4 regions of the Streptomyces sp. NPDC000345 genome follow, and region 2 is predicted to be linked to each of the others. Evidence: riboswitches for the same ligand, from Rfam matches in the RefSeq annotation. Region 2 holds a riboswitch; each other region holds the start of a gene.

Region 1 (2,190 bases), on a different contig from region 2:
GGCTCCAGGAGCATGCGCATCTCCAGCAGGTCGGCCGCCTCCTGCTCGGTCGGCTCCGCGACGCACGCGCCCGCGTGGCGCCGGGTGACGACGAAACCCTCGGCCTCCAGGGTGCGCAGTGCCTCCCGGACGGGGACGCGGGAAACTCCGTAGCGGCGGGCGAGGAGTTCCTCGGTGAGGCGGCTGCCGCGCTCGTAGACACCCGCGACGATGTCGTCCCGGATGGCCGTGCACACCGAGTGCGCCGGAATACGCATGACCGACCTCCGCCTTAATCCCCGTGAAACGTCGACGATTGACGTGTGTTCCGTGACTCTATTGCAATGAGCCGGAATTTCCGATGGCGGACCGGAATCCAGGGATATTTTTTGGACAGCGGGGGGTCGTAAACGGCGAAAGCCCCGGCCACGCGGGCCGGGGCTGGACGATCTGTCGCCGTGTGTCGTCAGACGTTCACACCGTGCTGGCGGAGGTAGGCGACCGGGTCGATGTCCGAGCCGTACTCCGCCGTGGTGCGGGCCTCGAAGTGCAGATGCGGGCCGGTGACGTTGCCGGTCGCGCCGGACAGGCCGATCTGCTGCCCCGGGGTGACCTGCTGCCCCACGGAGACCCCGATGGAGGACAGGTGACCGTACTGGGTGTAGGTGCCGTCGTTCATCTTGATGACGACCTGGTTGCCGTACGCCCCGCCCCAGCCCGCCTCGACGACCGTGCCCAGGCCGACCGCGTGCACGGGCGTGCCGCTGGCGGCGTGGAAGTCGATGCCGGTGTGGCTGCCGGAGGACCACAGCGAGCTGCTGGCCTGGTAGCCGGTGGAGACGTAGGAACCGGTGATCGGCAGCACGAAGGCGTTCAGGCGCTTGCGCTCGGCCTCGCGGGCGGCACGCACGCGTGCCTCGCGCTCCTCCGCGGCCTTCTTGGCGGCGGCCACGCGCGCGGCCTCCTCGAAGGCGGCCTTCTTCTGCACGGCGACCTGGTCGTCGATCTGCTCGGCGACGGACTCGCCGGCGGTGACGACGGGGATCAGCCCCGTCTCCTCGGGCGTGGGCTCGGCGGCGAAGGCCGGGGCGGAGGCGACGGTGGCCATGACACCGGTGGTGGTGAGCGCCGCGACGCTCGCCGCGCGCGCGGTGGTGCGCTGCATCCGGCTGGGGCGACGGTGCTTGCCGGTGGCGCAGGTGAACGCCATGAAGTTGAGCGGTCCTTTCCTTCCTTCTCGCCTACCGGGTTAGCTGACGGGTTCGGAGCAGGAAGGTCTCCTACGGGCCCCCTCGCGTTCGCGCGGGCGTCCGATTCACCCCAGGGACTTCATGGGTCCCCGGCTCCCCTGGCTCGCGCCGTACGGGGACTCGGCGATGACTGTTCGGTGCCGCGGATGCGGCGCACTGCCTGACGAACAGCCCGCATGAAGCTATGCGGCGCCGCTTTCAATCCTCAAACGGATCAGGGTTTTTGTAGCGCATCCCACAGCACAGACAGGCAACCTCTGCCTCAATCCGGACATCTTGCGGCCCTGGTGGCCGTCGCCGTCCACCAGGGCCCGTACGCGCGTGTGCCGTTGGCCTCGGCGGCCGCGGGTCCGGTCGCCGCTACTCCGCCGGCACGACCTTCACCTCGCCGATGCCGAGCGCCTCGACGGCCTCCTCGATCCGGGCGGCGTCACCGACGAGGACGGTCACCAGACGGTCCACCGGGAAGGCGCTCACGGCCGCTGCGGTGGCCTCCACCGTGCCGGTCGCGGCGAGCTGCTGGTACAGCGTGGCCTGGTAGTCGTCCGGCAGATGCTGCTCGACCTGGTCGGCCAGGGTGCTCGCGACGGCCGCGGCGGTCTCGTACTTCAGCGGCGCCACGCCCACCAGGTTCTGCACGGCGACGTCGCGCTCGGCGTCCGTCAGACCCTCGGCGGCGAGGGTGCGCAGCACCTTCCACAGGTCGTCCAGGGCGGGACCGGTGTTCGGCGTGTCGACGGAGCCGCTGATGGCCAGCATCGCGGCGCCCGAGCCGTCCGGCGCGGACCGGAGCACCTGCCCGAAGGCGCGCACCCCGTAGGTGTAGCCCTTCTCCTCGCGCAGGACGCGGTCCAGGCGGGAGGTGAGGGTGCCGCCGAGGCAGTACGTGCCGAGCACCTGCGCGGGCCACACGCGCGCGTGCCGGTCGGCGCCGATACGGCCGATGAGCAGCTGCGTCTGG
Region 2 (2,190 bases):
GACTGCGCAGCTCGGCGCCCAGCTTCCGGCGGCGCACCGCAGGGCCGTGCTGCATGAGCTCCTCCTTATTCCTGACGTGCCGTCCAGAATGTTCGACCGTGGCAGAGTTCACCGCATCGGGCGACAGATATATGCATATCCCGGTGGATCGCCACCGGGACCGGCGCGGTAATGGCAGTCTGGCGAAGAAGCACCGGTCCGGGACCGTACTCGAACCATCCGCAGCGTGTCGGACTCCGGTCCGGTGGGAAAGGGACGAGGTCGCCATGGCAGACCATCTGGAAGCATCCGTCACTCTGCCGAGCGATCCCGCCTCGGTCTCCGCCGCCCGCGGTTTCGTGGCCGGCACTCTCGGCGAGTGGGGTCTGCCGGCGGACAGCGAGGCGGCCGACACCATCCGGCTGATCGTCTCGGAACTCGCCACCAACGCCGTACAGCACACCTTCGGGCTGTCACCCACCTTCACGGTGGACCTCGTCCTCGACCGTGACGAGCGCCTGTACGTCGGCGTGACCGACAGCCACCCGCGCCTGCCCAAACGACTGCCGGCCGCCGTCCAGCAGGACAACGGCCGAGGTCTGGTGATCATTCGCTGGCTGACCGCCGAATGCGGCGGCAAGCTCAGAGTCCGCCCCACGCGCGAGGGCGGCAAGACGGTCGCGGTGGAGCTGCCCTGGACCGTCCCGGCGGAGCCGGCCGTGGAAGCCGTGGCGATCCCGCCGGCCGGCGAACTCCCGGGGCGTTGACGGCGCGTCAGGACGCCGCCACCGCCCCGGAAGGACGACGAGGGTCAGCGGACCCGGCCGTACCAGACGCTCTTGGTCCAGATCTTCTGCAGCTTCACCACGTCTCCCGTCTTGGGCGAGTGCCAGATCTTGCCCTTACCGGCGTAGATGCCGACGTGGTACACGTTCGACCCCGAGTGGAAGAACACCAGGTCGCCGGCCTTGCGGCTGGCGGCAGAGATGTGGCGGGTCTTGTTGTACTGCTGTGCCGCCGTGCGCGGCAGCGTCTTGCCCGCCTTCTTGAACGAGTACAGCGTGAGACCCGAGCAGTCGAACCTCTTCGGCCCGGTCGCCCCGTACTTGTACGGAGAGCCCTTCTTGGACGCCGCGACCTGCAGTGCCTTGGTCGCCGGTGTGGCAGCCGCCGCGTCGGAGGCGACACCGGGGATCACGATCGAGCCACCGACGGCGGCGATGGCGAAGGCAGAGGCCGTACCGGCCCTGGCCATGAGCGACGGGACACGATTGAGCGCAGTCATGCGCAACCCTTCGTCAACCGCCTGTGAAGGATGACCTGTCGGATTCGGGCTGACAAAGGTGCCCGGCCGCTCGCGCGGCTTCACCCCAAGGGTTGCTCGGTCCGGCGTCTCCCTGCGGAGGCGACGTTCCGGCGACCCGTCGTGCTTGGGTCCTCCACTCCTGCCGATGCACTTCTGTCGACCGGTCAATCCGGGCAGCGGCAGGACTCGGCGTCCGCCCGGACCGCCCCGCCGCTTGTGGCGGGGACTTGTCGTCAGACAGGGATCTTGACTCACCGTTGACCAAAAATCCCAATGGAACCGTGGATTTGTGGGGTTACTCACCACTCACCCGTTCGGGTGGACACCCTGATGGACGCTCAGGTGTCAAGGCCGCCAAAAGCCCTCCGACCTGCGGCGCTACCCCTTGTGCGGCTCCGGGAAACGGCGCTTTCGGCAACTCGCGCGCGCTCGCGAGGGGAGCCGCCGCTCCGCCGAACGGGGGTAATCCGTCTGGTGCGTTTCGGGTCCGGCCCGGACGTCGCGCTCGTGACGCGGCCGTGCCGGGCCGGACGGCCGTGGGTCAACTGTCGGAGAGCGGAGGCACCGTGACACGCGCCGTACGGCGCTCCCCGTCCAGGACGCGCAGCGCCCGCGCGAGGGTCGGCGCGGACAGCTCGCTCTCGCCCCGCTGGTGCATCAGCGCCAGCGCGTCACGCAGCTCCGCCGCCCTCGCCACCAGCGCCTGGGCGGCCCGCAGACCGCGGTACGTGTCGCCGTGGCGGGCGGGATTGATCCGCCCGAGCAGGTCCACCACGTCCAGGTATCGGTCGATCAGCTCGGCCTCGGCGCGGGTCAGCGCGGGCAGCGGCGGCAGCTCGGGGACCATCGGGCGCTCACCTCGCGCCCGGCGCGCCGGCCGCGCCCCTGCGGCTCGGGACGACCCC
Region 3 (2,190 bases), on a different contig from region 2:
GGCGTACGGCGGCTCATGGTCGAGGGCGGCGGCACCATCCACACCCAGCTTCTCCAGCAGGGCCTCGCCGACGAACTCCAACTCGTCCTCGCCCCGCTGTTCGTGGGCGACCCGGAGGCACCCCGGCTCTTCGGTCCCGGCGCCTACCAGGGCGGCCGGCTGCGCCTGGCCGAGACCCGGCGGATCGAGGACGTGGTGCTCATGCGCTACGAGCCCACCGCCCCCGGCACCGGCCGGCTCCCCTCCGCCGCCGACCGCCGCTGGCTGGCCCTCGCCTGTGAACTCGCCGCCCTGTGCCCGCCCTCGCGGACCGCGTTCAGCGTCGGCGCGGTGATCGTCGCCGCCGACGGGACGGAACTGGCGCGCGGCCACTCCCGCGAGGCCGGTGACCCGGTCGTCCACGCCGAGGAGGCCGCCCTGGCGAAACTCGACCCCGCCGACCCCCGCCTGGCCACGGCCACCGTCTACAGCAGCCTGGAACCCTGCGCCCGCCGCTCCTCCCGCCCGCTGCCCTGCGCCCGTCTCATCCTCGACGCGGGCGTGCGCCGGGTGGTCACCGCCTGGCAGGAGCCGGACACCTTCGTGACGGCCGCCGACGGCATCGGCCTCCTGGGTGCGGAGGGGGCCGACGTCGTCGTCCTCCCGGAGTACGCCGAGCGGGCGAAGGAGCCCAACCGGCACCTGGTGTGACGGGGGTCGCACCGGCCATGAACAATCAGCTCCGTAGATGACGTACACTGGTGTCATACCGACGCGGGGTGGAGCAGCTCGGTAGCTCGCTGGGCTCATAACCCAGAGGTCGCAGGTTCAAATCCTGTCCCCGCTACTGAAGGCTGAGGGCCGGAATCCTTTTCAGGGTTCCGGCCCTCGGTGTGTTTCCGGGATCTCCCGGTCGACGGCTGTGCGTTCGCTGTGCTTTCCGGTCAACTCGCCCGTTTTTCAACGGTCATGGCCTGAAAGGTCCAGGCCAAAAATGTAGTTGATCAAGCCGAAGAGCTTGGAAACCCGTGCCCGGGTCTATTAACGTTCGATAACGCAGCGCGGTCGTCCCAGCCGTCACAAGAGGCGGCTCCGTGCGCACGCGCCGAATCCCGCAAGGGAACCGGGGAACCACCACCTTGGGGTGAATCACGCGGAAGCCGCCGTGAACTCGCAGAGTCACGAACGGTATACGCGCGTAGGAGACCTTCCCGCTCCGAACCCGTCAGCTAACCCGGTAGGCGACGGAAGGAAAGGAGTGCGCCCGCGTGGCGTCCAACCGGCCTGCCCCAGAAGCCCCGTTCGTGCCGAGCCAGCGGTCCGCCGAGACCTACGGCTACGGCGGCTACCGCACCGACGAGGGCCCCTGGGAGGAATGGAACCCCACCGCGGAGTCCATTCGCCCGGTCCGGGGCAAGCACCGGGTCGCCAAGCAGCGCGGCGGCGGGTTCGCCCGCAGCTCCACCGTTCTCGGCGTCGGCGTCATAGCCGCCGTCAGCGCCGGCGGCATGGCCAGCGCCAACACCGGCAAGGCCCCGGTCTCCATCTCCATGCCGGACCTGCCCGGCGTGGGCTCCCTCATCTCCGACGACGACCCCGCCGAGGACGCCGCCCCGGCGCTCGCGAGCTTCGGCTCCGAGACCGCCACCGACAGCAGCCGGACCGCCGCCGACGCCGGTGAGGCGCTGCGCAGCCGGATCATGGCGCAGGCCGAGTCGCAGCAGACCCAGGTCGCCTCCAAGGCCCAGGCCGTCGCCGAGGCCGCCGCGGCCAAGGCGGAGGCGGCCGCCGTCGCCAAGGCCGAGAAGGAGGCGGAGGCCGAGGCCGCCGCCGCGAAGGAGAAGGCCGAGGAGGCCGCCAGGGAGAAGGCCGAGGCCGCGCGCCTGGCCGAACTGGCCAAGCAGTACACGCTGCCGACCTCCTCGTACACCATCACCTCGACCTTCGGTCAGGCCGGCTCCCTCTGGTCCTCCGGCTACCACACCGGCCTGGACTTCGCCGCTCCCACCGGCACGCTCATCAAGGCCGTACACAGCGGCACCATCACCGAGGCGGGCTGGGCCGGCGCCTACGGCTACCGCACCATCCTCACCCTGGACGACGGCACCGAGCTGTGGTTCTGCCACCAGTCGTCGATCAGCGTCAGCGTCGGCCAGAAGGTCGCCACCGGTGACGTGATCGGCCGCGTGGGTGCCACCGGCAACGTGACCG
Region 4 (2,190 bases), on a different contig from region 2:
AAGGCGACGCCGAGCCGCTCCCCGTACTGGGTCAGCACGTCCACGACGGTCTCGTCGGCGCCCGACATCATCGCGCCGAACCGGCAGGAGACCGCCACCAGGGAGCCGGTCTTGCCGCCGAGGACGTCGAGGTAGTGCTCGACCGGGTCACGGCCGTCGACCGGGCCGGCCGTCTCCAGGATCTGGCCGGTGACCAGCCGCTCGAACGCCTCCGCCTGCACCCGCACCGCCTCCGGGCCGAGGTCGGCCAGGATGTGCGAGGCGCGCGCGAAGAGGAAGTCGCCGGTGAGGACGGCGAGCGAGTTGCCCCAGCGGGCGTTCGCGCTGGGCACCCCGCGCCGCACCGCGGCCTCGTCCATGACGTCGTCGTGGTAGAGGGTGGCCAGATGGGTGAGCTCCACCACGACGGCCGAGGGGACGATTCCCGGCGCGTAGGGGTCGCCGAAGCGTGCCGCGAGCATCACGAGCAGCGGGCGGAACCGCTTCCCGCCGGCCCGCAGCAGGTGCTGGGCCGCCTCGGTGATGAACGGCACCTCACTCTTGGTGGCCTCGAGCAAGCCTTCCTCGACAGCCGCCAGTCCGGCCTGGACATCGGCTTCCAGAGCCTGGTCCCGCACGCTCAGCCCAAACGGCTCGACGACGGTCACGAGGGGTCTCCTGTCTGCTGGTGTCTACTGGCGACTACGCGGTTTGTCGATAGGTCTCTGCGCTCACTCAAGTCAGCGTATCCGGTCATGTTTCGATCACCGCGAGCCCCCACGGTTACAGCCCGGCCGTATAAGGGTCCCCCCTCGGCATCGGCCCCTTAATAACCCGTTGAGGCTATTGCCCGATTAGCCCCTCTTGTGGATGCCGGTGAGTTGGCTCACTCCCCCGGGAAACAGGTTCCCCTCCGCCCCATTCCGATTCCTCTTCCCGCTCAAGCGAGTTGACGTTTGCAGCCACAAAGGATCAAGCACCCCATAGAGCGCAGACCAAGGTCAATAGGGCCGAACTGTGAATCCGCCACTTGTTCCGGACATGTGCTCTCGCATACGTTCCCGGCCTGTCGGGCGGACGCCGAATCCTGCCACCGCCCCGGCACCCACCGAGAACACCAGGGCAGGAGCGGGGGAACCAGGTAAGTCGCCGCACCGGGCGGACCCGGACATGTCTGTGGGCATGTTCAGGACATACCGGGACGGCTTGGGGTGAAGTCGTGTCCGCGAGGACCGGCCGGGCAGCTCCCGCCCGAACCCGACAGCTCACCTCGCAGGCGACGGAGAGGAACTTCGCCATGCCCGCTCAGCCCCGCCGCCTCGCCCGCGCGCTCGCCGTCGCCGCCACCGGCGTCACCGTGCTCGCCCTCCCGCTCTTCGGCGCGACCACCGCCTCCGCGGCGACCCCGACCGTGGCCACCGCCACCAGCCTCGGCTACGCCAACAACCTCGACGGCTGGATCCGCGCGTCGCTCCAGGTCATGGCGCAGCACGGGATCCCGGGCACCTACAACGGCATCTACCGCAACGTGCTGCGCGAGTCCTCGGGCAACCCGTCCGCCATCAACCTCTGGGACTCCAACGCTGCCGCCGGCACCCCGTCCAAGGGCCTGCTGCAGATCATCGACCCGACCTTCAACGCGTACCACGTGTCCGGCACCTCCTGGGACCCGTACGACCCGGTCGCGAACATCACCGCCTCCTGCAACTACGCGGCTGCGCGGTACGGCTCGATCGACAACGTGTTCGGCGCGTACTGAGCCGAGCCGCTAGGGACAGAGACGTTCGAGGACGACGGCGACGCCGTCGTCCTCGTTCGACGTCGTCACCTCGTCGGCGACCGCCTTGAGCTCCGGGTGGGCGTTGGCCATCGCGACACCGCGGGCGGCCCAGTCGAACATCGGGATGTCGTTGGGCATGTCCCCGAAGGCCAGGGTGTCCTCGGGCCGCAGGCCCAGGTGGTCCGCGGCCAGGGCCAGTCCGGTCGCCTTGGTGACCCCGCACGGCTGCAGCTCCACCGTGCCGGGCCCCGACATGGTGACGGTGGCGAGCGAGCCGGCCACCGCCCGGGCCGTCGCCGCCAACTCGTCGTCGGACAGGGTGGGGTGGCGCAGCAGCACCTTGCTGATCGGCTCGCACCACAGGTCGCGGCGCCGCTCGACACGCAGGGCGGGCAGGGTCGGGTGCGGCATCCGGTAGCCCGGCTCGATGA

The links. Region 2 has a riboswitch for cyclic di-AMP ahead of ACFY30_RS33395 (C40 family peptidase). Riboswitches for the same ligand answer to the same signal wherever they lie in the genome.
Region 1: another riboswitch for cyclic di-AMP. It lies ahead of ACFY30_RS29510 (M23 family metallopeptidase); the one in region 2 lies ahead of ACFY30_RS33395 (C40 family peptidase).
Region 3: another riboswitch for cyclic di-AMP. It lies ahead of ACFY30_RS22025 (M23 family metallopeptidase); the one in region 2 lies ahead of ACFY30_RS33395 (C40 family peptidase).
Region 4: another riboswitch for cyclic di-AMP. It lies ahead of ACFY30_RS03955 (transglycosylase SLT domain-containing protein); the one in region 2 lies ahead of ACFY30_RS33395 (C40 family peptidase).

Annotation. Positions count from the first base shown of each region.
Region 1 is NZ_JBIAZE010000014.1:122,425-124,614, reverse strand. Features, by position in the region: gene ACFY30_RS29515 (GntR family transcriptional regulator) at 1-257, opposite strand, end outside; gene ACFY30_RS29510 (M23 family metallopeptidase) at 446-1,189, opposite strand; cyclic di-AMP (ydaO/yuaA leader) riboswitch at 1,204-1,365, opposite strand; gene ACFY30_RS29505 (M16 family metallopeptidase) at 1,590-2,190, opposite strand, start outside.
Region 2 is NZ_JBIAZE010000018.1:152,781-154,970, forward strand. Features, by position in the region: gene ACFY30_RS33385 (helix-turn-helix domain-containing protein) at 1-55, opposite strand, end outside; gene ACFY30_RS33390 (ATP-binding protein) at 267-746, shown strand; gene ACFY30_RS33395 (C40 family peptidase) at 791-1,264, opposite strand; cyclic di-AMP (ydaO/yuaA leader) riboswitch at 1,268-1,454, opposite strand; gene ACFY30_RS33400 (hypothetical protein) at 1,827-2,132, opposite strand; gene ACFY30_RS33405 (ATP-dependent Clp protease proteolytic subunit) at 2,140-2,190, opposite strand, start outside.
Region 3 is NZ_JBIAZE010000009.1:22,665-24,854, reverse strand. Features, by position in the region: gene ACFY30_RS22035 (dihydrofolate reductase family protein) at 1-690, shown strand, start outside; tRNA gene ACFY30_RS22030 (tRNA-Met) at 753-826, shown strand; cyclic di-AMP (ydaO/yuaA leader) riboswitch at 1,073-1,240, shown strand; gene ACFY30_RS22025 (M23 family metallopeptidase) at 1,248-2,190, shown strand, end outside.
Region 4 is NZ_JBIAZE010000001.1:852,472-854,661, forward strand. Features, by position in the region: gene ACFY30_RS03950 (polyprenyl synthetase family protein) at 1-647, opposite strand, end outside; cyclic di-AMP (ydaO/yuaA leader) riboswitch at 1,048-1,273, shown strand; gene ACFY30_RS03955 (transglycosylase SLT domain-containing protein) at 1,277-1,738, shown strand; gene ACFY30_RS03960 (HAD family hydrolase) at 1,748-2,190, opposite strand, start outside.